Regions from separate parts of the Oceanobacter sp. 4_MG-2023 genome, predicted to be linked through region 2. Evidence: predicted binding sites of a transcription regulator. Region 2 holds the regulator's gene; the other holds the start of a gene.

Region 1 (16,155 bases), on a different contig from region 2:
TCCGTCTGGTCACGATTGCCGGGCAGGAAGGCTGGTTCAAAAAGCGGCAGCAACAAGTCTGAGATGCGCCGGTGCCTACCCGGGTACCGGTAGAAAACATGACTTACGCTGGGACTGGGACTACACAAAGGTGCCGCGATGCTGCTTGGTCACCGTCGATGCTATTTTTTTGAAAAATAATCGGACAAGACAAAGTACTTTATCTTGTTGATCAAAGAGTAGTCTGATGGATTGCCGAGAAAAAATTCCTGTGGGACTTTTTCGAGATTGTGAGTACCTTTGGCCCGAAAGGTTTTAATCAGGTTGCGCATGGTTCTGTAACCCAGCAGGCTCAGCAAGGACGGACAGGCCTCGCCATCTTTATCAATAAAGTGATGCAGGCTGGGGCTATGAATAATTTTCGGAAATCCTCGCGCCCGGTTAGTGATACGTAACCAGTGCAAGTGCATGACATTGTATTCGGTAGGTAATATATGTACATGGAGGTTAGAGAGCCAAATCAGCTCCCGAAAAAGTGGCTGGTCAGCATTGCTGCCAGTCTCTTGCATTAACCGCTTCCAGGTATTGAGAAAGGCCGTTGTTTCTTCCGTTTTTCGTACTCCGACAACGCCACTATTCAAGGCTGGAAACGATTCAGGAAATGGTAGTTTATGTATTCTCTGGCCATGGTGACTGGTTCGCGCCTGATCGTGTACCGCCGCGATATCAAAACGGTCAAGGATAAAGAACACATCAGATATATCGTCGATTACAAAAGTATCGGCATCGATATAAACCGTTTTTTCAAAGCGGGAATCCTGCAACGCGTCAATTTTGGCGCGAAACCAGGAGTCTTCATACACATGAACCTGATCGAAAACATCGTCATCGCATGGTTGATCTGTGAACAAGTCGATCGGGTAATCGGGGCATTGTGCCTTGAGACTGCGAGCCGAGCGAATGGCTAGCTGTGTGTAGCCAATATCGCCCGTTGCTGCATAGACAAATCCATTCATTAATATATCGCTTCCCTGCTAACAGTACGCCTAAGGTCTGGATGCTAACATATTCTGCGCCCGCACCGCAGCTGCCCGTACCTGATCTGGTGCAGTACCGCCAATATGATCGCGAGCGGCAACAGAGCCTTCCAGGGTCAGTACATCAAAGACATCGGCAGTAATTTCATCGGAAAACTGCTGCAGTTCTTCCAGCGTCATGTCACTGAGGTCCTTGTCTTGCTCCAGGCCATAAGCCACCGCTTTACCAACAATTTCGTGGGCGTCACGGAAGGGAATACCCTTGCGTACCACGTAATCGGCGAGATCGGTGGCGGTCGAGAAACCCCGCTTGGCAGCATCCCGCATATCATCCCGACGTGCTTGCAGGTGAGGAGCCATATCTGCAAAGGCTCGCAGGCTGTCGCGCAAGGTATCGACAGTATCGAACAGGGGTTCCTTGTCTTCCTGATTGTCCTTGTTGTAGGCCAGTGGCTGGGACTTCATCAGTGTCAGCAGGCTGACCAGATGACCATAGACCCGGCCGGTTTTGCCCCGTACCAGTTCAGGAACGTCGGGGTTCTTTTTCTGCGGCATGATGGATGAGCCGGTGCAAAAGCGGTCTGGCAAATCAATAAAGCGGAATTGCGCCGATGCCCACAGCACCAGCTCTTCCGAGAAGCGTGACATATGCATCATGATCAGCGCTGCGGCACTGGTGAATTCGATGGCGAAGTCGCGATCGGAGACAGAATCCAGACTGTTTTCAGTGGGAGCGTCAAAGCCGAGCAATTCGGCAGTATAGAAGCGGTCAATCGGGTAAGTCGTACCGGCCAGCGCCGCAGCACCCAAAGGCAACTGGTTAACCCGCTTGCGGCAATCCTGCAGGCGGGCGTAGTCCCGTTCCAGCATCGCATTCCAGGCCAGCAGGTGATGACCAAAGGTGACTGGCTGTGCGGTTTGCAGGTGGGTGAAGCCCGGCATGATGGTGTCGGCTTCCCGCTTGGCCAGTTCAATCAGGCCTTGTTGCAGGCGGGTCAGTTCGGCACTGATCAGATCGATTTCATCACGCAAGTACAGGCGGATATCGGTGGCAACCTGATCGTTACGGGAGCGGCCGGTGTGCAGTTTTTTGCCGGTGATACCGATCTTGGCAGTCAGTGCGGCCTCGATGTTCATGTGCACGTCTTCCAGTGCGATCGACCAGTCGAAATCACCGCGCTCAATCTCGATACGTACTTCTTCCAGGCCACGAATGATATCGTCGCGCTCGTCGTTACTCAGCACTCCGACGTGGGCCAGCATGCGGGCGTGGGCAACCGAGCCCTGGATGTCGTGGCGGTACATGCGCTGGTCAAAGTCCACTGACGCAGTGTAACGGGCAACAAATGCATCGGTTGGCTCAGAAAAACGGCCGCCCCACGAGGCATTGGTGGATTGATCAGTCATGTACTCCCCCTCAATAAACGCAAATGTTGTGGCTCTATTGGCGTTGGCCAGCCACAACAGAAAATTTCCAGCCGCAGAGTATACCTGTGGCGTGGCAACGGTTTAACCGGAATGTGGAGCAGATACTTGTTGTCGTCCGAGACTAAAGCGAGACTAGTACTGTTTTTACCTTACGGTCAGAGGATCAGCTATGTCAGATACCGTATCCGCTGTCAGCCATCAGCATGATCGCAGTTTACTGGATGCGTTTTTCCTGCCCGATTTGTGTAACACCCGGGCAATCCTGTTTTTGCTGGCGGTCAGTGAAGGCCTGGTAGCGATTCTGACCTTGATGGAATCGTCGCTGGCGGCGTTTTCCTGGGAACGTTTTGGCCTGGTCTCGCTGTTTGTGCAGTGGGTGGCCTTGCTGTCGGTGGCGGTGTTGTGTCAGCTGCGATTTGTGCTGGTGCAGGTGAACGTCATGCTGGTTTCGGTGCTGGCGCTGTTATTGGTGCAGCTGGTGACACTGGGCGTGGGGTTGATGGCGGACTGGTTGTGGCCAACCAGTGTGAGAAGCATCGACTGGCTCTGGCTGGCCCGGAATGCGCTGGTCAGTGCCCTGGTGACTGCATTGGCATTACGCTACTTTTATGTGCAGAGCCAGTGGCGGATTCAGGCGCAGGCAGAGCTCAAGGCGCGGCTGTCAGCGTTACAGGCCAATATTCGGCCGCATTTCTTTTTTAATACACTGAATACCGTCGCTGCGCTGATTGTGATTGATCCGGAAAAAGCCGAAAACATGCTGCTGGATCTGGCGCAATTGTTCCGGGTGGTTCTGAAAGCCGACGACACGCCATCGACGTTGGAGCAGGAAATAGAATTTGGCCAGCGTTATCTGGATATCGAACATACTCGGCTGGGGGCACGGCTGACGATCGAGTGGCAACTCCCCGACCCTTTGCCGGAGATTATTATGCCAACCCTGATTCTCCAGCCATTGCTTGAAAATGCGGTTTACCACGGCATTCAGCCCCTGGTTGGTGGCGGCTGGATTCGTATTTCGCTGACCCCGGTGACGGGAGGCTGGGAGCTGATGGTCGCGAATGCCCGGGTTCCCGGCAGCAGCAAGCCGGGTAATGGCATTGCCCAACGTAATATCCGTGCCCGACTGGACACCCTGTTTGGTGATTCTGCCCGGCTACAGACACTGGAGCTGGCGGATGAGTACCAGGCGCGGATCATGATTCCACTGTATTCTGGAGAGCGTACCCATGAGTTATCGCCTGGCGCTGGTTGATGATGAGCCGCTGGCTCGTGGCCGGTTGGCACGCCTGTTAAAAGAGCACCTGGATTTTGAACTGGTGGTCGAACTGGAGAGCGGGGATGCCACCTTGCAATGGCTGGAGCACCACCGTGCCGATGTATTGCTGCTGGATATCCAGATGCCTGGCCGCAGCGGGCTGGAAACCGCCCAGGCATTGCAGCAATATGACACGCCTCCGCTGGTGGTTTTTTGTACGGCATTTGATGAACATGCTCTGGATGCCTTCGGTGTCAGCGCCATCGATTACTTGCTCAAGCCGGTACGTCCGGCGGATTTGCAGCGGGCATTGGAGCGGGTCAGGGAGCGGCTGGAGGCCCGGGAACTGGCAAGCCGGGATCTGTCAGAAGAAAAACCGGAGCACGACGAAGGTACCGCTAAAATACGCACGCACCTGACTGCCCGCACTCATATGGGCTTGCAACGTATCCCGCTGGAAGACATATGCTACTTTCTGGCTGATCAGAAATACGTCAATGCCATTCAGGAACAAGGCGAAACATTGATCGATGACAGCCTGCGTCAGCTCGAAGAAGAATTTGGCGACCGCTTTGTCCGGGTCCACCGCAGTGCGTTGGTGGCGCGGGATCGTATCGTGCGACTGGAAGCGCAGGAAGGTCGAGGCCATGTGGTATACCTGAACGGTATCAAAGACGGTGTTGCGGTTAGTCGCCGCCATTTACCGGATGTGCGCAAGGTAATGAAGTCATTTTAGCCCTGAACACGGTATTTCCTGCTGCTTAGCTGATCCGGGTAATTTCAGCTGACGCGCCAGCACTGGTATGATTTGCAAATGTCTCATATCGGTGGTCTGCCAGCCAGGCCACCATACTTCCCGTCGAATAAGGATCATCATGTCATCAGCTCGTCTGCTCCGTATTGCTACCCGTAAAAGTCCTTTGGCCCTGTGGCAGGCTGAACATATCAAGGCCCGCTTGATGGCCTTGCATAAAGATCTGGAAGTAGAACTGGTGACCTTCTCCACCCAGGGTGACAAGATTCTCGATACACCGCTGGCCAAAATTGGCGGTAAAGGATTGTTCGTCAAGGAATTGGAAGTCGCCATGCTGGACGGCCGTGCCGATATTGCCGTGCACTCAATGAAAGACGTGCCGATGGAATTTCCGGAAGGGCTGGAGCTGGGCGTGATTTGTGAGCGGGAAACCCCGCTGGACGCTTTTGTCTCCAACAACTACAGCAGTGTCGACGAACTGCCACAAGGGGCGGTTGTCGGTACCTCAAGCCTGCGGCGCCAGTGCCAGTTGCAACAACAGCGGCCGGATTTACAGATTCGCTCCCTGCGTGGCAACGTCCAGACGCGCCTGGGCAAACTCGATGCCGGTGAATTTGATGCCATTATTCTGGCTTCTGCCGGACTGCTGCGAATGGAAATGGGTGATCGCTTGACGGCATCCCTCTCGGCCGAACAGTCCTTACCTGCCGGTGGCCAGGGCGCATTGGGGGTTGAGTGGCGTTGTGATGATGAGCTTGCCCAGACACTGATCGCTCCTTTGGCCCATGCCGATACCACCGACTGTGTGCTGGCCGAACGGGCCTTGAACCGTCGTTTGCAAGGTGGTTGTCAGGTGCCCATTGCCGCCTATGCAGAATTACAAGGCGACCAGCTGACCTTGCGGGGGCTGGTGGGCTCCGTCGATGGCAGCAAGGTGCTGACCACGGAACAGCAGGGCAACAGGGCCGATGCAGAGATACTGGGTATCCTGGCGGCAGAGCATCTGCTGGCCCAAGGGGCTGGCGAGATCCTGACCGAAGTCTACGGTCGTGAGGTACGCTAGGCTTTGACAACGATTCTGGTGACCCGCCCCGAGGGTCAGGCCGATCACCTGATCGCCGCTCTGGAGCAGGCCGGTTATCACTGCCTGCATCGGCCATTGATGGCGATTGAGGCGGTGGCCGAGCACAGCGAGCACGCGCGTCTGGCCCGTGCCCGGATGCTCGATCTCGACCTCTACCAGCACGTGATTGCCATCAGCGCCAACGCAGCCCGGTCGGGGCTGGAATGGCTGGATACGTATTGGCCCCAGCCACCGCTGGGAGTGCACTGGTATGGTGTTGGCCCAGCCAGTACCGAACCCTTCTGGCAGTACGGTCTGGAGGCCAGCTGTCCGGCCAGCCGATATGACAGTGAAGGACTGCTTGCATTACCTGCCTTGCAGCAAGTGGCAGAACAACGCATTCTGATCTGGCGGGGTGTTGGTGGTCGGGAAACACTGGCGACGACATTACGTGCGCGTGGCGCTTGTGTCGACTATGCCGAGCTGTATGAACGGCGACCGCGGCAGTACAGCAGTCACGATTGGGACGTGACACTCGGTACCCGTCCATGGCTGCTGCTCAGCAGTGGCCAGGCCCTGGATATTATAGAAAGGCAGGTGCCCACGTTGGCTAACCGGATTGCCGGGCTGATACTGCCCAGTGAGCGGATTGCCGAACAGGCGCGGGCCAAAGGCTACGATCCGGTATTGGTTCCCGCCAGTGCCAGGGATGACGACATGCTCAGCTGCCTGGCGGCGCAGCTGTAACCCGATAATCAGGTCGCTAGCGGCGGCGGTGACAGGAAAACAGACGTGGACAACAACAAAGACAAGCAAACAACAGACGATGCGGGCGCTGACGCCCAGGTAACGCTGGACAAAGAGCAAGCTCCCGCAGCCTCGAGCGACAGCACGACGGCGTCGACGAATAAAAAAGCGGCGTCGAAAAAGACCCGACCGGATGCGCAAGCAGGCAAACCCGACAAGGAAAACACCCCTGGACGGCGATCGTCATTGGCAATCTGGCTGCTGGTTATTCTGGTGTTACTGTCACTGGCCGTCTCGGCGGCTGTGGTCTGGTATGGGTTGCAACAGCATCAACAGCTGGGCCAGCTGCAACAGCAGTTGCAAGGCATGGCACAACAGACGCAGGCTGATCGCCAAACCCTGAATACACTGGGTCAGCGCCAGCAGCAACAGGATAGCGGTGATCGGGCTTTGCAAGACCAGCTGGCCACGGTATCCCGTCAGGCGCAGCATAATGAACAACGGCTGGCCGGGCTGGCCGGTTCCGATCGTCAGGACTGGCTCCTGGCCGAAGTGGAATACCTGCTGCGATTGGCGAATCAACGCCTGAACCTGGAGCGTGATGTTACCGGAGCGGCCGCCATGCTGGTGGCTGCCGACAAGGTGCTGCTGGAAATCAACAACCCGGCCTACGATAACGTCCGGACTAAAATAGCCAGCGAGATCCAACAGCTGCGCCGGGTGCCCGGTGTCGACAAGGTCGGTGCGATTGCCCGCTTGCAGGCGATGCAGGATTCTCTGGATCAGGTTGACTGGTTGCCACAAGTGCGGTTGCCATCAACAGCCTCCGACGCCAATACAACTCTGGCCGGAGCCGCTCAAGCCTGGTACCAGCAGCTGTTTGATGAGCTGAAACAAGGACTTGCCCAGGTGGTACGGATACGTCGTCAAGACAGCCCTGTCGATATTCCCATGGCACCGGAGCAGGCTTATTACCTGCAACAGAATGCCCACCTGATGCTGGAACAGGCCCAGCTGGCGATGTTGCGTGGCGATCAGAACCTGTACGACAACAGCCTTGGCCGCGTTAAAGGCTGGGTTGAACGTTATTTGCCCAAGCAAGATCAGGCGGTGCTGGCATTACGCCAGTTGCTGGGCGAGCTGCAACAATGGCAGGTGAGTCCGGCGGTACCGGATATCAGTGCATCCTTGCAGGCTCTGCGTGCACGTATGATTCTGGATGAAACAGAATACAGCCCGGAGCAACAGCCAGTGGCTCCTGCTGCCAAGGCGACCACTGAGCCGCAAGGAGCACAGCCATGAAGCGCTGGTTGCTGTTTTTTGTAATTACCCTGGTGGTGGCCCTGGGGGCAGGGTCTCTGGCGGGGCAGGATTCAGGTTATGTCCTGCTGAGCTGGCATCATTACAGCCTTGAAACCAGCTTGTGGTTCTTTTTGTTACTGCTTGGCGTCATGCTGGTGGCGGTGTATTTCTTATTCCGTTTCAGCCTGGTGATGCTGGGTTCCGACTGGCGTTTTAATGAATGGCGGCGCAGTCGCCGTACCGCCCGTGCCCGCAAGCAAACCACCCGTGGTCTGTTGTCGCTGGCATTGGGGCAGTGGTCAAGGGCTGAACGTTTGCTGACACGTTCGGCAACCGATACCGATATGCCGCTGATCAACTATCTGGCCGCCGCCCGTGCGGCGTATGAACAAGGCAAGCACGACACCACCGATGAGCTCTTGAGTGCTGCCAGTAAAAGCACCCGCGGGGCTGATTTGGCGGTTGGTATTTCCCATGCCCAGTTGCTGATCTCTCGCGGCCACAAGGAGCAGGCCCTGGCGGTTCTGGTCAGCTTGCGCGACCGTTATCCCCGTCATAGCTACTTGCTTAAATTGCTGGTGCGGCTGTATCAGGATCTGGAAGACTGGGTGGCGTTACACGAATTACTGCCGATTCTGGGCAAGGCTGGCAAAGCCGGAAAAATTCCTGAAAGCAAGCTCAAGGAACTGGAAGAAAAAGTCTATTTGCAGCTGATCGACCGTACAGCCAAGGCGCAGCAAAGCAAGGACCCGGTAGCGGCCTTGAAGAAACTGTATCAGTCGATGCCCCGACACTGCCGCCGTCAGGGGGATATTCTGCTGCACTACACCGATACCCTGCATGAGCTGGGAGAGGATGAGCAGGCCGAAGTGGATTTGCGTAACGGGCTGGCGTACGTTTGGCGTGATGACTTGCTGCTGGCCTACGCCAGACTTAATGGCGCGGATGCCCGCAGACGTTTCCTCTTTGCAGAAAAACAACTGCAGGAACGGCCGAATGATCCGGTACTGTTATTGATTCTGGCGCGCCTGGCGCTGCGTCTTGAGCAACCGGAGCGGGCCAGAGAGTTTTTGCTGATGGGATTGAAGCTGAAAAACCTGCCCGGACTAAACGCCGAAATGGGCAAGCTACTGGTGCAAGAACAGGATCATGTTGGTGCCAGCCGATACTTCCAGCAAGCCCTGGCGCAGCAGGACTGCCAGTCCGGCTAGTGTTTACCTCTGGTCAAACCCGATCCGCTCCCTTGAGCGGATCGATCATACGATCATTTCAGCGTGAGCGACTTGCCCGCTGCCTGTCGGGTGGCTGACCATTCTTCATAGGTTTTGGCCGCCGTCTTACCCGGAATACTCAGCAGGACTTCAAAGTAGTCTTCATTAAACTTGTCTGCCAGTACCGTCGCCCGGTGTTTGCCTTTGACGACATACACGGACTGTACACTCTGGTGGTCAAAATCGCGCCAGGTCTGTGGGTCCTTGACGCCGGTATAGGTGTGGTTTTCCAGAGCGGAAATCAGACGGCTGCTACTCAGGCTACCGGTGCGTTCTGCCGCCGCTTTGAATTCATAGACAATATTGTAAGCCGAGGCAGCAGAGCTGGAAGGGTATTTCTGGAAGCGATCGGCAAAGCGCTCAACAAATTGCTGGCCCTTTTCAAAGCCGTACAGATAAGGCACTTGCCAGGTCCAGGGCACGGCACCAATAACGTCTTCCAGAATGCCAGCACCGGCGGAGATGGCCATACCCAGCGTCAGGTTGGGCACCACAATGGTCATCTTGTCTTTCAGGCCCATGCGATAGGCTGCCTTCAACGTGCTGGCCATATCGTCACCAAACTGAACCAGCATCAGCACATCCGCATTGGCGCGTTCTGCTGCTTCCAGAGCACTTTCAATATCTGCCTGCTTCGGGCGTGGAAAAGGTACCAGAACGCCGGGGTATTTGTTTTTATCCTGGGTATTGGTGAAGGTGCGCAGGGAGCCTTCGGTGGAATGGCCCCAGCTGTAGTCGGCGGTCAGATAAAACACTTTTTTACCGGCCAGACTCTGGTTCAGATAAAACGCCAGTGCTTTGGCGGCCATCCAGGCGTTGTAGGTTTCACGAAACATATAACGATGGCCTTCCTCGTCTGTGGTTTCGTTGGCGTAGGTCAGGGTGCCAAAATAGATCAGACCCTGACGGGCAGCCTCTTTACCGGCGGCAATGGCCACGGCACTGGAAGAGCCACCAAACAGCATCGAGACCCCTTGGGACGACAGCCGCTTGACGTTTTCGACGGCTTTATCCGGTTTGGATGCGGTATTGGCCGTGATCAGTTCCAGTGGACGGCCCAACACACCACCTGCGGCGTTGATTTCCTCAACGGCCAGCAAGGCACCACGGGCCTGGGCGATTCCCTGTTCTTTATAGGGGCCAGTCGAGGGGTAGTTCAACCCCAGTTTGATGGAGTCGGCGGCCTGAGCGGTGAGCGCAGACAACGCAAGTGCGGTGAGCACAAAGCAACGATACATGGCGATAACCTTCTTATTATTGTTATTACATCTTGAGTCTTTTCAGCGACCAAGGCGTTACGCCATTGGTCGCATAATCGAGCGGGTGTAGAGGCGGGAAACTTGCTTAATCGACTTTGTTGAGATGAACGTCCATTTGCGGGAACGGAATTTCAATTCCTTCGGCATCAAAACGTAATTTGATGGCTTCCGTCAGTTCCCATTTAACCACCCAGTAATCGGCTGCTTTTACCCATGGGCGTACAACAAAATTAACGGAGGAATCGGCCAGTTCGGATACCGCTACGGTGAAGGCCGGGTCTTTCAGGATACGCTCGTCATTACCCAGCATCTCGGTCATGATCTTTTTGGCCAGCAGCAGGTCGCTGCCGTAGGAAATACCCACGACCATATCCAGACGGCGGGTTGGTTCTTCCGAATAGTTCACCATGGTGTTACCAAAAACATTGGCGTTGGGCACGGTGACTACCCGGTTGTCCGGAGTTTTCAAACGAGTACTGAAAATGGTGATCTTGTTGACGGAACCGGCGACACCACCGACTTCAACGTAATCCCCCAGCTTGAACGGGCGGAAAACAATCAGCATGACACCCGCAGCAAAATGCGACAGTGAATCCTTCAGGGCCAGACCAACTGCCAGGCCGGCGGCACCCAGCAAGGTGATCAGTGAGGTTGTATCCAGACCCAGCTGCGACAGCGAGATCACCACCACCAGCACCATCAGCAGTGCCCGCAGTACCGTGCTTACAAAATCTGTCAGGATCGGTTCAACCCGGGCCTTGACCATCATGCCGGTGATGGCTTTCAGCACCAGATTGGCGACCATGCGGCCGGCAAAAAATATCAGTAACGCCAGAACAATCTGGGTACCCCATGGCAGCAGATATTCTGCCCAGATGTTTTCCGTAGATAATGAACTTCCGAATTGATTTAGCCAGTCCACAAATATTCCTCTATAGATTGGCGATGCCTGGAAAGCCTCGCCTGGTTTGCCATCGCTGGTCGGTGATTGCCGGTCAATAATAGAACGGCGTGTATTCTCGGCTGATGTGGCTGTCTTGTCGGTCAGGCCTTGGGAGGCCGTGGCGCATAAGCCAGTACATCGGAGTGCAGATTGGTCTCGCCAAGACCCAGCGGTTCCAATTGCTCTAGAGTACCGTAGACCATATTAGGGGAACCGCAAGCAAAGACATGGACCCCGGAGAGGTCTTTGAAGTCGTGCTGTATCACCTGATAGATCCAGCCAGCCCGTCCGTGCCAGCCATCGGCCTGTTCTTCCAGTATAGGATGGAAATGCAGATTGGGATGATCATGTGCCCATTGTTGGGGTAAATCGGCCATATAGAAGCCGCCAGCGTTGCGGTTGGACCAATACAGGTGGGTTTCTTGTGCCGGGGCCAGCGCCAGAATGCCTTCTGCCAGTGCCTTGATCTGGGCAAAACCGGTGCCCGCCGCAAGCAGCAGGATCGGTTTGCCAGCACAGGCCCGCAGCTGGGTGGGGGAGATAAAGCAGTCACCCATCGGCAAGGTGGCTGAAATCGTTGGCTGGGTTTGCAGCTGTTTGATCACCTGTGCGGCGGTGTCGCTGGTGTTGGCAATATGCAGCTGCAAGGCCCGTGGCTCGGAGCCGGTGAGGCTGCCCGGGGCGCTGGCAATAGAGTAGGGGATTTTCCGTTCGCTGCCGTCGGTGCCGGTGATATGTAACAGCAGATACTGGCCAGGCCAGAAATCCAGTGCCTTGCCTGCCGGAGCCAGCAGCTCAACGACATATACTTCCTCCGTCAAGGGGGTGACGGCTTGGACTTGCATGGCCAGGTTAACCTGGTCTTTGCAATCCGGGTGCTGAATATTAGCCATAACAATCTGGGTATCCGTTTGAGGCATCGCTATACAACATAATACCCGATTGCTTTGATCAAGTATTTGCTGGCCAATGAGATTATTGAATTTTAGAGAGCCGGTCAGCCAACGACCAGCACAGACTTCACAGACGCCGTTTTTGCAGGCGGTTTTCATCTTGATGCCATGTTCATGAGCCGCATCCATCAGGGTCTGATCAGTGCGGCAAGGCATGGTCACCTGATTTGGTAAAAAGGTAACCGTTACCGTGGTGACGGGTTGCACACTGTTCACTGGCTGTCGTCCATGGGGTCAAGACCGAGTTCCGACCAGATTTCATCAATATGGGCAACCACCCCCGGGTCCTTGACGATCGGTGTACCCCATTCCCGGGTGGTTTCACCGGGCCACTTGTTGGTGGCGTCCATTCCCATTTTGGACCCCAGACCAGAGACCGGCGAAGCAAAGTCGAGGTAATCGATAGGCGTGTTCTCGATCAGGGTGGTATCCCGTGCCGGGTCCATACGGGTGGTAATCGCCCAGATCACGTCTTGCCAGTCGCGGGTATTGACGTCGTCATCCACCACGATGACAAACTTGGTGTACATGAATTGCCGCAAAAACGACCATACCCCCATCATTACGCGCTTGGCGTGACCCGGGTACTGCTTTTTCATGCTGACAATGGCCATACGGTAGGAGCAGCCTTCCGGAGGCAAATAGAAGTCGACGATTTCCGGAAACTGCTTTTGCAGAATCGGCACAAACACCTCGTTCAGGGCAACACCCAGAATAGCGGGTTCATCCGGTGGCCGACCGGTGTAGGTGCTGTGATAAATCGGATCGCGGCGGTGGGTAATACGCTCGACGGTGAAGACCGGGAACTGATCCACCTCGTTGTAGTAACCGGTGTGGTCACCGTACGGCCCTTCCGGGGCCATGTCACCAGCATGGATCACGCCTTCCAGCACAATCTCGGCACTGGCGGGCACCAATAGCTCATTCCCAATACTCTTCACCAGCTCGGTTTTGCTGTCGCGCAGCAGTCCGGCAAATGCGTATTCACTCAGGGTATCGGGCACCGGAGTGACTGCACCCAGAATCGTGGCCGGGTCGGCCCCCAGTGCGACAGTGACGGGAAACGGCTCGCCGGGATGGGCTTTTTGCCATTCCAGAAAATCCAGCGCCCCGCCTCGATGACTGAGCCAGCGCATAATGACCCTGTTCTTGCCGATAACCTGCTGGCGATAAATGCCAAGATTATGGCGTTCCTTGTGTGGGCCTTTGGTGATCACCAGGGGCCAGGTAATCAGCGGTGCGGCGTCTCCGGGCCAGCAATGCATCACCGGAATCTTGCCCAGATCCACGTCTTCACCTTCGATGACCACCTGCTGACAGGGGGCCTTTTTAATCACGCTTGGGCCCATGGTTAATACTTTCTTGAAGATCGGCAGCTTTTCCCAGGCGTCCTTCATGCCCTTGGGTGGCTCCGGCTCCTTCAGAAAAGCCAGCAGCTTGCCGACCTCCCGCAGTGCTGCAACTGAGTTCTCGCCCATACCCATGGCGACCCGCTTGGGGGTACCAAACAGATTGGCCAGCACTGGCATTTCGTAACCTTTGGGGTTTTCAAACAGCAGTGCCGGGCCTTCTGCCCGTAATACCCGGTCGGCGATTTCGGTCATTTCCAGATGGGGATCGACGGGGTAGCGGATGCGCTTGAGCTCACCCTGCTTTTCGAGTTGGTCAATAAAGTCACGAAGGTCGTTGTATTTCACGCGGCTGCCTCACTTTCAGGAAGAGGCATGATAGCAACGGGGCGGGTTAATGAGCCAATAGGCTGTGATACTTCTGTGATAACCCGGACGACTCCGTAACACTTCCGGGAGGACTGCAACCGGCTCCAGGCATCATTCTGAACGGGTTGTTCAGCAGGCTGTTGGCAGGCTGCGAACCCTAACCCAATGATGGAGAGCATGATGATGAATTTACGTACAACGCTGCTGGCCGCCGCCATAAGCACTCTGGCGACCCCGGCAATGGCAGCCGACCTGACCGTAGAAATCACCAACCTGACGCGTGGAATTGCCTTTACGCCGTTGCTGGTGGCTGGTCACGATGCCGATACGGCGCTGTTTATGCCGGGTGAAGCGGCCAGCGCCAACCTGCAAAAAATGGCTGAAGGTGGTGATATCAGCGGCTTGTCGGCGGATGTAACCGGTGCCGGTGGTGTCATCGTCGACAATCCAGCCGCCGGGTTGTTGCTGGCAGGACAGTCAGCCAGCACAGATATCGACACCGGTATGAATACCCAACTGTCGATTGTGGCCATGATGCTGCCCACTAACGACGGCTTTGTTGCTCTCAACAGCCTTGAGATTCCAACACTGGCGGGGACCTATTACTACGACCTCAACGGCTATGACGCCGGTACCGAAGCCAATGATGAAATGCGGGGCAGCGGAGCACCGGGCGAAGCCGGATTCCCGGTTCCTGAACCTCTGGATGCCAGCATTGGCATGTCGGCAACCGGCATTGCTGCAGTGGCGGAAGAATTTGTTCATATTCACCGCAATGTGCTGGGCGACAGCGATCTCAGTGGCGGTGTCAGTGATATCGATTCAACAGTACACCGCTGGTTGAACCCGGTGGCCCGTGTGACCTTGACGGTCAAGTGAGGTGATTAAGATGATTCTGATACGCAAGCATGCCGGCCTGGTGCCGGTCTTGGCCAGCGCGGTGCTCTTGAGCGGTTGTTTGGCTGATGACGATAACAACAGTAGTAACAGCGCGAGCGACGCTGAACAAACCAGCAACAAAACCTTTGCCGTCACCGTGACCAATGCCACGGCCGGGCAACCCCTGTCGCCACTGGCGGTGGTGGCACATGGGGCCGGTTATCACACCTTGGTGACCGGCACGGCCGCCAGTATTGAGCTGGAGCAATTGGCCGAAGGCGGCGATAACAGCGCCTTGCTGGCCGCTGCCAACAGCAACCCGGCGGTGTACAGCAGCCAGAGCGGCGAGGGGGTCGTTGTGCCGGGCGGTACGGCAACGCTGACCATAACGCTGGATGGCATAAGTGTAGACAGCATGGGCGCCATGGATGAGAGCATCTTGCTGAGTATTACCAGCATGCTGGTGAATACCAACGATGGGGTGATTGCTGCCTCTGCGCTGGACGTGACGCAGCTGGCAGTGGGGTCATCGCTTCAGGTAACGGCCAACAGCTACGACGCTGGCACCGAAGCCAATACCGAATCGTCGACGACCATTCCTGGCCCGGCTGCCGGTGGCGAAGGGTTTAATGCCAGTCGAGATGATCGGCAAGACCAGGTGACGCTGCATGCCGGTGTGGTCACGCAGGACGATGGCCTGGCCAGCTCGGCACTGACGCACGTCCATCGTTGGGATAACCCTGTGGCCTTGATCACCGTGACCCGGACAGAGTGAATCCGGATACCTCGGTGTGACGCATGTCCGGGCCGCCGCCGACGGGTTTTGTAAGAACCCGAGGCTGCGCGCGACCAAGGAAACAAGGAAAACAGCCACCGCCCGGAGACCCGCCATGCCTGCGCCACTCACTTCCGCCACTGACCCGACGACGCCCGCCGGAGCCACTGAACGTGGCCTGGTCTCGGCCTCTGCGGCGCTGGCCCATCGTATTCTGGTGATTGAGGATGAGCCCGATATTGCCAATTTACTGGCCTTGCATTTACGCCAGCAGTACCACCATGTGCAGGTAACTCACGATGGTCAAGCCGGGTTTGAACTGGCCTGCCAACAGGACTGGAGCCTGATTGTGCTGGATTTACATTTGCCGGGAAAAGACGGCCTGGAAATCTGTCGTGACCTGCGCGGTCGGGGTCACACCGTACCTGTGCTGATGCTGACCAGCCGTTCCAGTGAAATGGACCGGGTGCTGGGGCTGGAAATGGGAGCCGACGACTACTTGCTAAAACCCTTCAGTGTGATTGAGCTGATGGCCCGCATCAAAGCCATCTTGCGCCGGGTACAAACCGAGCGGGCCGGTCGGGAGCCGACCGCGTCAGTGGATGAACTGGTCAGCCAGTCGCACCGTCTGGTGCTGAACCTGCGCCAGCATCGCATCAGCAAGGCGGGCAAGGTGCTCGACCTGACGGGCAAGGAATTCGACCTGCTCAGCTATTTTATGCAGCATCCGGAAGATGCCTTCTCCCGCGCCCATTTGTTAAACCGCATCTGGGGGCAAGGGCAAGAAGG
Region 2 (16,155 bases):
GAGCTGGCGATGGAAGGGGGTTGTTCTGCCTTCCCGTTTATCAAGGCGCTGAAAAAATCCGATCCAGACAAATACAAGGCCATTTGCCACGGTCTGCGTGAAGATGGTGGCTACGTTGAAGCCGGTGAAAACGATAACCTGATTGTTCAGAAACTGGCGGCCAGCCCGGATTCCTACGGTATTTTTGGCTACAGCTTCCTGGAACAGAATGAAGACAAGGTTCAGGGCTCCCTGATTGATGGGATTGAACCAACCTTCGACAATATTTCCAGTAGTGAGTATCCGGTCAGTCGGTCACTGCACTTTTATGTTAAAAAAGCCCACGTAGGGGTGATTCCGGGGATTGAAGAATTTCTGGCTGAGTTCACCTCCTCGCGTGCCATTGGTGAAGATGGCTATCTCGCCGACAAAGGCATGATTCCGATGGATGAATCCCGTCGCCGGGCCATGGCTGCGGATGTCAAGGCACTGACCCTGCTGGGTCAGTAAGCCTGAATGCAGGGTGCTGCCCTGCTGCGTGTCACATGGATGTATTCTCCGGCCGGTAAACTCACCGGCTGTTTCTTGTTCTGTTCAGGCTAGTCATTATGACCTTCAGCATTTTGCTACTTGTCATCGCGGTATTATTTGTTATCGCATACGTGAGTGGTGCCCGCCGCGCGCGTTCTCTGGTCACTCCTGGTGTGACCCTGAATTCACTGCCTGGCCATTATGGTTCGCTGGTCGCCCTCTGGACCTGCTTGCCCCCGCTGTTGTTAATGCTGTGTTGGGGGGTGCTCGAAACCCCGGTGATCGATCGCTTGTTGGCGGCGCAGTTACCCGCAGAAGTACAGGCAGAAGGGGGCAATCGTATCAGTCTGGCACTGAGCAAGGTGCGTAACCTGGCCGGTGGTGCCAATGTACAAGCCGACCCGGAACTGGCTCCTGTGGTGCTGCATCTGAAAGACCTGCAGTCGCGTAACAGCATGCTGAGTACAACGCTGGTGCTGGCTCTGGCCCTGGCTGGTTTTGGCTTCGGCTTGCGGCGTCTCGCTCCTGCGTTACGGGCTCGTAATGAAGTGGAAAGCATTGTCAAAGTGCTGCTGTTCTGCAGCTCGGGTGTCGCGGTACTGACAACTGTCGGTATTCTGAGCAGTGTGTTGTATGAAGCCTGGATGTTTTTTGGCCGGGTGCCCGTGTTTGACTTCCTGTTTGGTACTACCTGGTCGCCACAGGTCGCCTTGCGCGCTGACCAGTCTGGCTCCTCTGGCAGTTTTGGGGCGGTACCGCTGTTTGCCGGTACCCTGATGATTTCCATGATTGCCATGTTTATCGCGGTTCCGATCGGCCTGATGTCGGCCATTTATTTGTCGGAATATGCCACCCCTCGGGTGCGTAGCTATGCCAAGCCTGCACTCGAAGTGCTGGCGGGCATTCCAACCGTTGTGTACGGCTTTTTTGCGGCCCTGACTGTTGCCCCGATACTGAAAAGCCTGGGGGCTGATGTTGGCCTCGAGGTATCGTCTGAAAGTGCGTTGGCTGCTGGTCTGGTCATGGGGGTGATGATCATCCCGTTTGTCTCATCCCTGTCGGATGACGTAATCAATGCTGTACCACAAGCCTTGCGTGATGGCAGTTACGGGCTGGGAGCGACCCAGAGCGAGACCATTCGGCAAGTGGTTATCCCGGCTGCATTACCCGGTATTGTGGGGGCCGTTATGCTGGCGGTTTCCCGGGCGATTGGTGAAACCATGATTGTCGCCATGGCGGCGGGTCTGGCAGCCAACCTGACAGCCAACCCGCTCGACAGTGTGACCACCGTGACTGTGCAGATTGTGACCTTGCTGGTGGGAGACCAGGAGTTTGATTCCTCCAAAACACTGGCTGCCTTTGCATTGGGACTGGTGTTGTTCCTGGTGACTCTGATTCTTAACTACGTGGCGCTGAAAGTGGTACAGAAGTACCGGGAGCAATATGACTGATCAACTCACAACGACTCGCTCCAAAGTAGAACAGGGCATGGCGCGTCGTCGCCGTGCCGAAGGGCGATTCCGCTTGTATGGCGTGTTATCCGTCGGATTTGGCCTGTTATGCCTGGTGGTGCTGTTTGGCAATATTCTGTCTCAGGGCAGTTCGGCTTTCCGGCAAACCGTGTTGCAAGCAGAGATCCTGCTCGATCAGGAGTATCTGGGACTGAATAACCAGTCGCCGGTTAATGAGCTGCGTAATGGCAATTACGAGGGCCTGATCAAACAGTATCTGAGAAACACGGCTGAGGTTTCCAGTCGCAGCGAGCGCCGGGCGTTGTACGGCCTCGTCAGCGTCGGTGCCCATTGGCAGTTGCAGGATGCGGTATTGGCCAACCCGGATTTGTTGGGTAGTACATTAAGCATTGAACTGATCATGGACGATAACGTGGATCAGTGGTTCAAGCATGAGCGGGACGAGGGCGGTGCCGGACGGTTGAATGAATTACAGCTGGGCTGGCTCGAACAATGGGTGGCGGAAGGGCGCTTGAAGAGCCGTTTCAGTACTACCTTCTTTACCAATGGTGATTCAAGGGAGCCTGAGCTGGCGGGTGTTCATGGTGCCATTATGGGTACGTTGCTGACCCTGATGGTGACCTTCCTGTTGTCGTTCCCGATCGGGGTTGCGGCAGCGATCTATCTGGAAGAGTTTGCACCTAAAAATCGCATCACAGAAATTGTTGAAATCAACATCAACAACCTGGCGGCAGTGCCCAGTATTACGTTTGGTTTGCTGGGCCTGGCGATCTTTATCAATATTTTTGGGGTCTCCCGTTCCACCCCTTTGATTGGTGGCCTGGTGCTGACCCTGATGACCTTGCCGACCATTATTATTTCCGGTCGCGCGGCGATCAAGTCGGTACCGCCTTCCATACGGGAAGCTGCTTTTGGTCTCGGTGCCTCAAAAATGCAGGTGGTTTTTCACCACGTCTTGCCTCTGGCAATGCCGGGTATGCTGACGGGAACCATTATTGGTATGGCACAGGCTCTGGGTGAAACCGCACCGCTCCTGATGATCGGGATGATCGCCTTTGTGGTGGATGTGCCCGGATTTATTACTGATCCATCGACGGTTTTGCCGGTTCAAATCTTTCTCTGGTCTGACAGCCCGGAGCAGGCTTTCACCGAGCGTACATCAGGAGCCATTATTGTATTGCTGACCTTCCTGATTATGATGAACACTGTCGCTGTCTGGCTGCGTCGTCGTCTTGAGCGACGCTGGTAAACGCTAAACTATTCGGATTCCTTGTTATGAGTATTATCGAAAACCACCAAACCGACGGCGAACCGTTTTGCGACTCACCCAAGCTGAAGGCGCGTGGTGTTGGCGTTTTTTATGGGGACAAACAGGCGATTTTTGACGTCAGCCTGGATATTGGTGCCAATGAAGTCATTGCCCTGATTGGCCCATCCGGCTGCGGTAAGTCGACCTTTCTGCGTTGCTTGAATCGCATGAATGATACGATTGATATCTGTCGCATTACTGGCGAGATCCTGCTGGATGATGAAGACATTTATGCCCCCAAGATCGATGTTGTGCCGCTGCGGGCGCGGGTCGGTATGGTGTTCCAGAAGCCCAACCCGTTTCCAAAAACCATCTTTGATAACGTTGCCTACGGGCCACGTATTCACGGGCTGGTGAACCACCGCCATGAACTGGAAGAAATCGTGGAGCAAAGTTTGCGTCGCGCTGGGTTGTGGTCTGAAGTAAAAGACCGGCTGGATGCACCGGGCACCGGCCTGTCGGGTGGCCAACAACAGCGATTGTGTATTGCCCGCACGATTGCTGTTGATCCGGAAGTAATCCTGATGGATGAACCTTGTTCTGCACTGGATCCGATTGCAACTGCTAGAATTGAAGAGTTGATTGACGAGTTGCGCGATAACTACACCATCGCTATCGTTACCCACTCGATGCAGCAGGCTGCTCGGGTATCCCAGCGTACGGCGTATTTTCACCTGGGTCAGCTGATAGAAGTAAACCCGACTGACCTCGTGTTTACCAAACCCCAACATGCGTTGACCGAGGCTTATATTACAGGCCGTTTCGGCTAAAAGGAGAGCTCCAGTGGCAAACAAGGGCATACCGGTTGAAATGAATTTCAGCCAACACATATCCGGACAGTTCAACTCAGACCTCGAAGCCATTCGCAGTCAAATGATGGAAATGGGTGGCTTGGTTGAACGTCAGGTGGCTAATGCCATTGAAGCAATCACGACCGGTGATACCACCCCGGCTGATGACATTATTCGTCGTGAAGATGATGTTGACCGGATGGAAGTGGCTATCGACCAGGAGTGCACCCAGATTCTTGTACGTCGGCAGCCGGCCGCTTCTGATTTGCGTATGGTGTTGGCGGTTTCCCGTGTTGTGCGTGACCTGGAGCGTATCGGAGATGAAGCGACCAAAATTGCGGTTCACGCTCTGGAAGTGAGTGGCTCCACCAACGGCGGTTACTGCCAGCAATCGATACGTTACATGGGCACTGAAGTTGGCAAAATGATTTCAGGGGCGTTGAACGCCTTTGCCCGTAACGATGTGGATGGCGCACTGGATGTGGTGCGTAATGACAAACTGGTCGACCAGCAGTACTCCGCGGCGCTGCGGGAACTGATTACCTATATGATGGAAGACCCGCGATCTATCAGCCAGGCGATCAATATTCTCTGGATTCTGCGCGCCATTGAACGGATTGGCGACCATGCCCGTAATATCTCCGAACAGGTGATTTACGTGGTCAGTGGAGCCGATGTACGGCACAGCTCGATCTCCGAAATGGAAGAGCGAGCCCATAAAGACAAAGATGATTCGTCATCTACAGGAGCGTAACGCGTACTGGAGTGGAAATTTCACAGAAAGAGTGATTTTTCAGTATGTTAGGGGAAAAAGATATTGACGGATGCCAGCGGCATCTATAGTATTCCCGCCCACTTAGCCGGTATAGCTCAGTTGGTAGAGCAACTGACTTGTAATCAGTAGGTCCCGAGTTCGACTCTTGGTGCCGGCACCAGTAAAATGATTAAGGGCTTCCAGAGCAATCTGGAGGCCCTTTTTCTTTTCTGCTGGTACGCTTTAGTTCTGTTCTGGGTGCTTATTCCAGTTATCCCCAATCTTCATAAATCAAGCGCTGTGGCTTTTTGTCCGTGGTCTGTCGTGTAGCTTTTAGCTGCTCAACGGCATTGGCATGCCAAACCTGCGTTTCACAACGATGGTTAATGTGCCTCAGGGATTGATACTTCCCAAACCGTTTGTGGTGTATATCATCGCTCGTAGTAACTGATAGCGGCTCATACAATTATTCAGTCAACAGGCGTCACGCCATTCTCTGTGCTGCTGCAACTTGTCGGAAATTTTTCCGAATGTGAGCCTTGCCGGTACATACCATCCGTGATTTATGTAGGTTGTCGGGTGTGAGATCCATCGGGGTGGCGAAAGAGTGGGAGTGAGTGGTTGATGACGTTATTGGTGTCGGTATCCGGTTGGCTGCGGCCTTACAATGATGAAATCGCGCTGGCGATTATTGCCACGCTGCTGGTGGTCTTTGGTGACCGGATCAATTGGCTGGTGCGCAAGCTGGTCAGGCCGTATTGGGTGGGATTTCGGGTGCTGGCCTTTGTTGCTCTGTGTACCTTTGGCTATGGCACGTTGACGGTCTGGTTGGTGCCTGTTCTGGCGGGAGTACTGATAAGTCTGGCTGCGCCGGTTTATGTGGCGTCGATTGTTGGCAGCTTTGTGGTGTTGGGAATTCTGGCAGAGGGCTACCACAAGAAGTAGTTGTCCTGGCGGCTGTCAGGCTGTGGGACGTCTATCTGGGGTGGAGAAGGGGGGTTGGGTAAATTGGACGGCAGGTACATCCTGTACAAGCCGCCACAGCACCCTGGAACAATCCTGGTTCCGTATACATCATCCTTGCCACAATCCGTCGTGTTGGTCATCCCTGTGCTGTCCGTTGCTTACTGTCCATTTGCCTTCCTGGCAAGCCTCCTGGCCATCTTCCCTGGGCAATCCATTTGCCGTGCCGTCCTGGCAGGTCATCCACTGATGAATATCCTTGTACCTCATCCTGAGGCATGTCCTGACATTCCATTGTGTTGCTCGTCTGAGCCGTCCTGCTCCCTTATAACCCTTCCCTGGCGTGTTCCTGCGGTACGTCATGTACCGTGTCCCTTTCCTTTGCCGTCCTGGCTGCACTCCTGTGCCTTTCCTGTTACCACTTCATCCTGAAGTGGTTGCCATCCTGGCAATCTTCCGTTGATCTCCTGTCCGTGTGGTCACACTTTACCAAAAAAGCTGGTGGTCAGGATGGAGGCAGGACGGCGGTATGCTTGCAACAGAAATGAAATGAAAAATAAACTTCATACAAAACAACAGGTTGTGTTTTATGTAGCATGAAAGTGAACAGAAACGGGTAGTCCAGACTACGTATTTCCCACAGGCTTGTGAGATATCTCGCACAAGCAGGTGGGCGAATGTCTCTGGCAGAGGCATTGGGTATCAAAAGCGCGGGAGAGTATTAGCGGGCAATACCTTGGCTACGAGCGTTCACTTGTCGGGAAAATGCTTGCGGGTCGGCGATTTCACCGTCTTCGCGCAGTGCCGGATAGGGCAGGTCATGTTTTTGGCAGAGCTTGGCTGCGGAGGGCTGGCACCACTCAAACAGCAAGGTATTGAAGCGGTCGTCATCCAGATGGCGCTGCTCGAACAGGCCTGCCTGCTGGCGTTGACGTGCGGCCTCGCAGAGAATAATCGCGGCAGCCACGGAGACGTTGAAAGAATGCACCATGCCGAGCATGGGGATGATCAGGTGTTCGTCCGCCAGTTCGGAGGCGATGTCGCTGACGCCTTCTTTTTCGGTGCCCATCAGGATGGCGGTGGGTTGAGTGAAGTCATATTCCCGAAAGTCGATCGCTCTGTCTGTCAGATGAGCTGCGCAGACCTTGATACCGCGTTGCTGGTGCGTGCGGATGGCGGTTTCGATGTCGGCATGGGTGCTAACGCTGACCCAGCTCTCTGAGCCAGCTGCAGCGGCGCTGGTGACGGTATTAAGGCGGAAAGTGTCAGTTGGCCATACGCAGTGGATGTCTTGCACGCCAAAGGCGTCACAGGAGCGGGCAATGGCGGCCAGATTGTGCGATTTGTAAACTTCATCGGTAATGACCGACAGGTCTGGCTGGCGTCGGTTGAGGGTGTTGATCACACAACTCAGGCGTTCTGGCGTCATGTTCGGTTACGTCTCTCTGGCTCAAAACGGAGCGGCATTGTATAAAACCTTCCGGTTTTATGCACGGAACAGGTATGAAAGACAATTTATTGATAGGAGCCGGCTATTTGTGGCGTGGCTTTACACTACTGAATGAACCGGGAATACGCCGTTATGTCTGGTTGCCCATTCTGATTAATCTGCTGGTGTTGTCGTTTGGAACCTATTGGCTGATTGATGTCGTCAGCCAGTGGGATGGCTTTGATTCCAGCTGGATCAGTTGGCTGGCCTGGCTGGTGGTGCCTCTGTTGCTGTTACTGTCGACCTTGATCTCGGGGTATTTTTTCAGTGCGGTGTTGTTGCTGTTGGCGAGTCCGTTTTATGGCTTGCTGGCGGGCAAGATCGAGCAGCGTCTGGGGCATGAGGTCGAGGACGAATCCATTGCCGCGTTGATCCCGCGTACGGTGATACGGGAGCTGGTCAAGATGGGTTATTACCTGCCGCGTTATCTGTTGCTGCTGTTGTTGTCGTTTGTGCCGGGCGTCAACTTGCTGATGCCCTTCGTCTGGTTCTGGTTTGGCAGCTGGGTGATGGCGTTGCAATACAGTGATTATACTCTGGATAACCAGCAGCAGAATTTCCGCGACAGCCGAGAGCAGGTGGCTACCCAGCGCTGGACGGCCTGGGGATTTGGTGGGGCGGTGTCGGTGCTGATGGCAGTACCATTACTGAACTGTCTGGTGCCCCCGGCGGCGGTGATCGGGGCTACGCTGTGGCAATTGCAACGGCAGGCCGATCAGTCACGGGCCGGTTGATCTATTGGTCGGCCTCATCACGGTTGTCAGATAAGCAGGCTGCGGGGAAAACACAGGTGAATGTACTGCCCTTGCCTTCGATGCTGCTGATTTTCAGCTCGCCGTCATGGTGCAGCAAGACGTGTTTGACAATAGCCAGTCCCAGTCCGGTACCACCAGTGGCGATGCTGCGGCTGGGGTCGGCGCGATAGAAGCGCTCGGTCAGGCGGGGGATGTGATGCTGGGCAATACCGATGCCGTTATCCGAGACGCTGAAATGCCCTTTGCCGCCTTCGGTATACCAGCGCAGTGTGACGTCACCCCCTTCCGGGGTGTATTTGACGGCGTTGAATACCAGGTTGGAAAATGCACTGCGCAGCTCATTATAAAAGCCCATCATTTTTTGATCCTGATCGATGGTCAGGGTAATGGTGTGCTTGCTGCTGCTGAGTGATGCGGCATCGCGACGGATGGCTTCCAGCAGCGGCTGCAGCTCGATAGGCTGAGGCTGTTCCGTCTTGCCGGTTTCCAGCCGTGACAGCATCAGCAAATCCTTGAGCAGGTTTTCCATACGATGACTTTGTTCGCTCATTTGCTGCAGCATGCGGCCCCAGCGTGGTGGCAGCATCTCGGAGGCGGCTTGCATGGTTTCGACGTAACCGGCAATCACGGTCAGCGGTGTACGTAATTCATGGCTGACGTTGGCAACAAAATCCTTGCGCATTTCTTCCAGTTGTTTCAAACGGGTGATGTCATGAATCAGGATCAGGCGATCCTTGCGGCCAAACAGGGTGATATTGAACTGCAGGTAAATGCGCGGATTGATGGGCGATCGAATCGTGAGCGGTTCCTGATAATCGGCCTTGTCGAAGTAGGCCTTGAATTCTGGCGTGCGGATCAGGTTGGTGATGGGTTGGCCAATGTCTACCGGGTTGCGTAACCCCAGGTAGTTTTGTGCGGCCTGGTTCCAGAATTCCAGCGCGCCGCTGGCATCCACCATCAAGACAGAATCCTGCAGGGCCGCGGTTGAGTCCTGGATACGATTGATAATGGCCTGCAGGCGCTGCTGGTGTTTGATATTGCTTTGCTGCAAGCGCTGGTTCTCGGTAAAAATCGCTCCCCAGATGCCCAGTGTTCGCGGTAATACGGTGGTTTGCCCCTGATCCAGCCAGCGGTGCAGGCGGTACAGTTGCAGCCATTGCCAGGTGATATAGGCCCCCATCATCAAACACAATGCTTCCAGCGGCCGGTCAAAAAAGACGTAACCACAACCAACGGCCAGAATCAGCAAGTAGACAAGGCGGCGCAATTCTCTGCGCCAGACGGGGGACATCAAAATTCAGGAGGCTTTGGTCGAAAAGCGGTAGCCGGTGCCACGCACGGTTTGGATCAGTTGTTCGTGAGACTCACCGAGTGCTTTGCGCAGACGACGAATATGCACGTCAACGGTGCGCTCTTCAACGTACACATTACCACCCCAGACTTGATCGAGCAGCTGGGCTCGGGAGTAGGCCCGTTCCTGGTGGGTCATGAAAAACTGCAACAAACGATACTCCGTAGGGCCGATGTCAATCGGGTCGCCATGAGCGGTAACGCGATGGCAGACCGGGTCCAGCATCAGGCCGCTGACTTCAATGGGCTCTTCGATGCCTTGTGGGGTGGAACGGCGCAAGACGGCTTTCAGTCGTGCGACCAGTTCTCGAGGGGAAAACGGTTTGGTGATGTAGTCATCTGCCCCCGCTTCCAGCCCTTGTACTTTGTTATCTTCTTCGCCCTTGGCCGTCAGCATGATGATTGGCAACTCAGCGGTGCGGTCTTCACGCTTGAGGCGCCGGGCAAATTCGACGCCACTGGTGCCTGGCAGCATCCAGTCGAGTAAAATCATATCAGGCTTTCGATCGATAATCTGCGCATGTGCTTCCTGTACATTGGCAGCCTCAAGGCATTCATACCCGGCCATTTCCAGGGCCACGGCGATCATTTCCCGGATAGGGGCTTCATCGTCCACAATAAGAACGGTCTTGCCAGCTTTGGTCATAAGGCTCGTCACGCAAATGTCACAATAGGAATAATGCGGAGGTATTACACTGACCTAGTGTTACAAGCATGTGACACTGTTGGCATTGGCGTCAAGCCTGACACCAATTACGCGCTGGACAGGGCGTAGTGTGACAGGAGTCCGGCCCAGATCAGCGTGCCATACCAATGGGCTGCCAGAAACACTTTCATGCAGGCTTCCCGGCGGCGACTGCGGATAGACCATAATTGCCAGACCAGATACCCTCCGGCGACGCACCAGGCCAGATAAAACGGCCAGCTTGCTTCCAGCTGATTGCCCGTCAGTAACAGACAAAAATGCGCCATTCCGTAAAGAATGGCGATCATGGTGACATCCAGGTCGCCAAACAGGATCGCCGTGCTTTTGACACCAATCAGCAGATCATCGTCGCGGTCGACCATGGCGTAAATTGTGTCGTAACCGACCGTCCAGCAAACATTGGCAATAAACAATAACCAGCAGACAGCGGTCAGCTCATTGGCCTGTGCGGCAAAGGCCATTGGAATCGCCCAGGAAAATGCAGCACCGAGAAACACCTGTGGCAAATGGGTATGGCGTTTCATAAAGGGATAAAGTGCTGCCAGAGCGACCCCGCCGAGGGATAACCAGATGGTCAGGGCATTGGTCAACAGCACCAGCGCCAGACTGATCAGGCACAGCACAATAAAGCCGGATAATGCTTCGCGGTCAGAGATACGTCCTTGAGTCAGGGGACGGTCCTGGGTGCGTTTGACATGGCGGTCGATATGGCGGTCGGCGTAGTCGTTAATAACACAACCGGCCGACCGCATAAGAAATACGCCCAGAGTAAAAATCACCAGATTGGCAATGGAGGGAATGCCCTCGGCTGCAATCCACAGCGCCCACAAGGTCGGCCAGAGCAGCAGATAAGAGCCAATCGGCCGGTTCAGGCGTGTCAGCTGCACCCACTGATACCAGTTGGGCCAGAGTTTGTTGAGTGAGGCGGACAGAGGTGATTGCATAATCAACGCCTTGTGTCGTCTGACAAAGGAAAGGAGGCGGATACCAGCAAGGACGAGAAGGCTTCCGTTACCAGCAGTGGTGCACCATGAATTGTAAATACCGAACGCCTGGCCCAGCCAAACGGGTTGGGCTGGTTGACTGTTGACGCCCCTGTGCGGCTGAATTTCAGCGGTTGGCGGCGCAAACTGGGCTGGCGGAACAGATAGCTGCCAAGCGAGCGGTTACCAAGATGGCGAATCTGTTGTCCTACCCGTGCAAGGCTGGTCAACGGAATGGCAGTGCGGGCTCGCACCAGTTCCGTTTGTCCCAGGCACAAGGAAACCTCGCGTACCCAAACGGGTTGGCGTCCGTGCAGCTTCAGGTCTGCCTGTTCGGTTGGTAAAGCCGGGCCGCAATATTGTCGGATAACCTTGACCGAAAATGTGCTTGGGTCCAGTGCCTGCAAACGCTTGGTCAGTGACCCGGCGTCATTGAGCCAGTGACGCCACTCGCGGGGAATGCTCGCCGGTGTTACACAAAAGCGCCCGCTCCAGCGTGGTGTTGTGGCCAGAAGTTGCGCATGGTATCTGGGTATAGTGCTTTTCATGGCGGCGCAGCATGCGTCAAATCGCATTTAGTGGCAAGAGGATTGCTCTGTCCATTGATTTTATGCGGGTTGGACAGTAGCTTAGGCGGCCGAAGTATCGAGTCGGCTGATGCAACATCGGCTCCAGCCGTTATTATGACAGGTGTGACATGAAAAAATGGCAGTGCGTGGTGTGCGGCTGGATCTACGATGAAGCCGAAGGCGCACCAGAAGAAGGTATCCCGGCAGGAACCCCTTGGGAGGACGTGCCAGCAGACTTTACCTGCCCGGATTGCGGTGTCGGTAAAGATGATTTTGAAATGATAGAGATTTGACCATTGATTCCGACCTGCTGTCCCCCAACGGTAACCCCTGCCGATGCCCGCTGGGCATTGATTGTTGTTGCCGATGCGGTTGCCGAAGCGAGCACCGCCGCTGGCTACCAACGGGTGCACGACTACTGTCAACGCCATGGACCCGCGTCGGTGCTCTTGATTTGTGCCAATGATGGCCAGCAAGAACAGTCCAGCGCAGCGGATATGGCGGAGCGTCTGGGAATCGTGGTGCTGAACAACACCCCGGTGACCAGGATCGACCATTCTGGCCGCTGCCTTGAGACGCCGCTGGGGCGATTTGACTTCGAAACACTGATTGTCGCGCCTGCTCATCTGGCGGATAACGTTGATACCGAGCAAGCCTTGTGTGACCACAAACGCCAGCCATAACGGTATTCGTTAGCAGCCGCCGTCGTATACAAAGTACTAATATGAATAGTGCTGTCGGTAGCCACTGCGCTGACGGTAACAGATAACCGATATTCCTGAGCCTGCGAAGCAGGCCGTACAACCAGGCGTTATGCCTAACTTATCGAGAGGATTCATCTCCATGCGTAAACCAGAACTGGCGGCCGCCATTGCTGAAAAAACAGACCTGAGCAAAGAAAAAGCAACAGAAATCATCACCGTTGTCACCGATCGTATTGCCCAGGCACTTTCCGAAGGCGAGAACGTCAGCCTGATTGGCTTTGGTACCTTTGAAGTACGTCAGCGTGCTGAACGTCAGGGCAAAAACCCGCAAACAGGGGAAGCCATCACCATTGCGGCAGCCAAGGTACCCGCTTTCAAACCCGGTAAAGCCCTGAAAGATTCGGTGCAGTAAGCCGATATGATGGATGCCGCAACGCTGACCCGGCACTGGGTGGAAACATTGGTTGTCGGCGAGGGGTTATGCCCTTTTGCTGCGCCAGTGATGCCAGCACTGCGGATCGATATTTGTGAGCATCCTGACCTTGATCAGGCCACGGCCGAGTTTATGGATTTACTCACCGAAGTGGCCAGGGCAGACAGCGAGACATTGCCAACGGCATTGTTTGTTGTGCCTGGGCTGGTCAAGGAATTTGATGAGTACTGGAACTGGAGTCTGATTTGCGAACAGTTACTGGTACAAATGGGTTACGAAGGCTTGCTACAGTTAGCGACCTTTCACCCTAACTATTGTTTTGATGGTGAGCCGCTGGATGATCCGGGCAACTTCACCAACCGTTCTCCCTTCCCCATGCTGCACATTATCCGCGAGGCGCATATAGAGCAGGCGCTGGCCTCGGTTCCCTTTCCTGAACGTATTCCCGAACGCAACCAGAAGCACCTGCGACGCCTGGGTATTGCCGGTGTGCTGGCGTTGATGCCAGAGCTGGCAAACACGGAAGTATTGTCTGATCAGCCGTCAGCGCAGGGCTGGCGGCCGAAATAACCACCGGGATTTGCCTGGCAAATCCGATTGCCGCCGATCAGGCTGACAGTACGGAAGACTGGCCCATTGATTCCCTGGCTCGCTGGATCACCGTTTCCGTGGCGTCGCGTACCGTCTCTTTGTCAAGACCCAGAGCCTGGAGGATTTTGGTATCCAGTGCTTCTTTCGGGCCATCGCCGTAACCATGAGCGCGTAAACTACGAGTGGTGATATTCAGCAGTCGGGCGTAATGGGCGTGGGCGCCGTTGTAGCGTGAATTATGTTGCTGCCGCAGGGCTGTGACGACCTCATCCGGGAGATGCCACTGATCGATCAGGCAGGCGGCAATCTGTTCACGTGTCAGAGCCAGTACATGACGTTCGATGCAAGAACGGTTGATATGTGGATTGGCTTCAATATAGCGATTGATCAGCGCCAGTTGATGTGGAAAGACATGAGCCAGCAATAAAAAACCGAAGTTGTGCAGTAACCCGGCCAGATTGGCCAGACTGCAGTCCAGCTGCTTGTCTTCTGGACAGCGTCGGGAAAGCTCACTGGCCAGCTCGGCTCCCATGGCTGCTTGTTGCCAGAACGGGGTATAGCCTCTGGGGCCTTCGTGGGGCATATCAATATGACGTCCCAGTGCCAGATGCGAGACCAGTTCAACCCCGAGTACGTGCAGGATGGTCTCTTTGATGGTTGGCTCGGTATCTTTGGATTGATAACAGGGAGAGTGCTTCCAGTTAAGGATTATCTCGTTGATAGCGGGGTTTTGCTGAAGCGTGTGCGCCAGGCTCTCGAGGTTGGCATCCGGGTCGATTCGCAGCTCAATAATACGCCGTACGGTCTCTGGTAACGGTGGCAGGTCGAGAGTGTCCTGCAAGCGTGGTTGAACGCGCAGCAAAGTAAACTGTTGTATTGCGGTGTTGATATCCTCCATGTCCTCGCTGGCTGTTGCGTGGAATGGGTCCTCTTTGGGTGGGGCCGAATAATGCCCCAGCTGCGAGTGGGCGATCAGTGCCCGTACCTGCTCGGCTGGTAGTTGCAATAACGTGTCGTTGGTATCAGAGGGAATATACAGGGAGTTGTTTTCGAGTAACGAGTGATCCACCAGGGTTTCGATCTGGGTCAGCTGTGGTGGAGCCGGAAAATTATCCAATCCCAGTGTGTACTTGAGAGATTGCATCTCATCGGGCAAGAGTGCGGTGCAGCATTGTCGCCCCAGTTGATGTGCCAGCTGTTTCAGGTCCAACAGGCGATTGGCCGGGATCAGCACCTGTATCTTGCTATAGCTATCTTTAAGGAAGATAACGCTGGCCAGATTGCCGGATGGCATGGCACTTTTACTGATCATGGTCGGTCACCTGTAATGTCGTCTCGGGTGGCTTGTACGGAGAGGCCTTGTGCCTTGTGAGCAAGCGGCAAAATTGCCGCGGCCAATCAGTGTGGGTACATACAATATAGATCAGATGAGCGTATTTACTTGGGCTGGATCAGTAACCGCTGATATGTGCCCGCTGGAGCATAAAAAAAGACAATGGCGTGGTACTTAGGGAATCATATTTGAATCAATAAGGGGTAGGTATGGCCCATGAGATGTATTTTTTCAATCTTTATTGATACGACCATTGGATAACTTTGGACAGTTTTGTTAATTGGGTCTCATTTTTGATATGTTTCTGAACAGAATTGATTGGTTGGTATGCTACAGGGTACATCTATTTAATCCTGCACGGCGGCAACCCGCGCCCAGAGTGAGCATCGGACTAAACAGATGTCCCCTACACGGCAGCATAACGCTCGGCATCGCCCAGCCATCGGAGAATCAGGGGCTCGACCCGTTGCGGGTGCTGGTGCCAAAGCTGAGTCGCCATCTCTCGTACCTGGGGTAATAATTCGGCATCACGTTGCAGGTCGGCGACGCGCAGCATTTGCAAGCCGGTCTGGCGCGTGCCAAGCACTTCCCCCGGGCCTCGCAGCATCAGGTCTTGTTCGGCAATATAAAAACCATCCTGGCTTTCTCGCATCACGTGCAGGCGTTGCTTGCTGGTGAACGAGAGTGGCGCCTTGTACAGCAGGACACAGTGACTGGCGACAGAGCCACGGCCAACCCGGCCTCGTAACTGGTGCAGTTGTGCCAGCCCCAGACGTTCCGGGTTTTCAATTACCATCAGACTGGCATTCGGTACATCGACACCGACCTCAATCACCGTTGTCGAGACCAGCAGATCCAGCTGGTGGGCTTTGAAAGCCGCCATAACGGCGGCTTTTTCGGCAGCTTTCATGCGGCCATGCACCAGCCCGATACGTAAATGCGGCAGTTGTGCCGCCAGGTCTTCGGCGGTGTTTTCAGCGGCCTGACATTGCAGCGCCTCACTTTCTTCAATCAGGGTACAGACCCAGTAGGCCTGGGCCTGCTCACGACAGGCATGATCGACTCGCTGAATCACTTCTTCGCGGCGCTGGTCGGATACCACGACGGTGGTAATCGGGCTGCGCCCTGGTGGCAGTTCGTCAATGATGGAGGTATCCAGATCGGCGTAGGCACTCATGGCCAGGGTACGGGGAATGGGAGTGGCAGTCATGATCAACTGGTGTGGTGACAAGCCATCGAGATTCCCCTTGTCTTTCAGTGCCAGGCGCTGGTGGACACCAAAGCGATGCTGCTCATCAACAATCACCAGTGCCAGACGATGAAAATGCACTTCTTCCTGAAACAGCGCGTGCGTACCAACAATCAGCTGGGCCTGGCCAGCGGCAATCGCTTCCAGAGCGGCAACACGTGCCTTGCCCTTGGTTTTTCCGGCCAGCCAGCCAC

Evidence for each region. The regulator PhoB, encoded in region 2, activates phosphate uptake and scavenging genes when phosphate is short. The targets are predictions, from matches to a motif close to TGTCATANNNNTGTCANA.
Region 1: the regulator PhoB is predicted to act here: its motif matches at 13,755-13,772, upstream of Q8W24_RS03975 (spondin domain-containing protein).

The regions. Positions count from the first base shown of each region.
Region 1 covers NZ_JAUYVV010000003.1:168,748-184,902, forward strand. Annotated here, with positions in the region: gene Q8W24_RS03910 (hypothetical protein) at 1-62, shown strand, start outside; gene Q8W24_RS03915 (putative nucleotide-diphospho-sugar transferase) at 162-995, opposite strand; gene argH (argininosuccinate lyase) at 1,026-2,423, opposite strand; gene Q8W24_RS03925 (sensor histidine kinase) at 2,614-3,699, shown strand; gene Q8W24_RS03930 (LytTR family DNA-binding domain-containing protein) at 3,674-4,438, shown strand; gene hemC (hydroxymethylbilane synthase) at 4,578-5,519, shown strand; gene Q8W24_RS03940 (uroporphyrinogen-III synthase) at 5,523-6,266, shown strand; gene Q8W24_RS03945 (uroporphyrinogen-III C-methyltransferase) at 6,312-7,568, shown strand; gene Q8W24_RS03950 (heme biosynthesis HemY N-terminal domain-containing protein) at 7,565-8,779, shown strand; gene Q8W24_RS03955 (ABC transporter substrate-binding protein) at 8,833-10,077, opposite strand; gene Q8W24_RS03960 (mechanosensitive ion channel family protein) at 10,184-11,020, opposite strand; gene Q8W24_RS03965 (2Fe-2S iron-sulfur cluster-binding protein) at 11,143-12,210, opposite strand; gene ubiD (4-hydroxy-3-polyprenylbenzoate decarboxylase) at 12,207-13,691, opposite strand; gene Q8W24_RS03975 (spondin domain-containing protein) at 13,890-14,591, shown strand; gene Q8W24_RS03980 (spondin domain-containing protein) at 14,602-15,366, shown strand; gene Q8W24_RS03985 (response regulator transcription factor) at 15,482-16,155, shown strand, end outside.
Region 2 covers NZ_JAUYVV010000008.1:100,502-116,656, forward strand. Annotated here, with positions in the region: gene Q8W24_RS08060 (substrate-binding domain-containing protein) at 1-489, shown strand, start outside; gene pstC (phosphate ABC transporter permease subunit PstC) at 588-1,961, shown strand; gene pstA (phosphate ABC transporter permease PstA) at 1,954-3,231, shown strand; gene pstB (phosphate ABC transporter ATP-binding protein PstB) at 3,258-4,061, shown strand; gene phoU (phosphate signaling complex protein PhoU) at 4,075-4,836, shown strand; tRNA gene Q8W24_RS08085 (tRNA-Thr) at 4,942-5,017, shown strand; gene Q8W24_RS08090 (DUF3392 family protein) at 5,461-5,781, shown strand; gene trmH (tRNA (guanosine(18)-2'-O)-methyltransferase TrmH) at 6,521-7,228, opposite strand; gene cysZ (sulfate transporter CysZ) at 7,303-8,022, shown strand; gene phoR (phosphate regulon sensor histidine kinase PhoR) at 8,024-9,310, opposite strand; gene phoB (phosphate regulon transcriptional regulator PhoB) at 9,341-10,039, opposite strand; gene ubiA (4-hydroxybenzoate octaprenyltransferase) at 10,147-11,043, opposite strand; gene Q8W24_RS08120 (chorismate lyase) at 11,046-11,630, opposite strand; gene Q8W24_RS08125 (rubredoxin) at 11,780-11,944, shown strand; gene Q8W24_RS08130 (hypothetical protein) at 11,948-12,334, shown strand; gene Q8W24_RS08135 (HU family DNA-binding protein) at 12,495-12,767, shown strand; gene Q8W24_RS08140 (DUF1415 domain-containing protein) at 12,774-13,358, shown strand; gene Q8W24_RS08145 (aminoacyl-tRNA deacylase and HDOD domain-containing protein) at 13,396-14,691, opposite strand; gene recG (ATP-dependent DNA helicase RecG) at 15,119-16,155, opposite strand, start outside.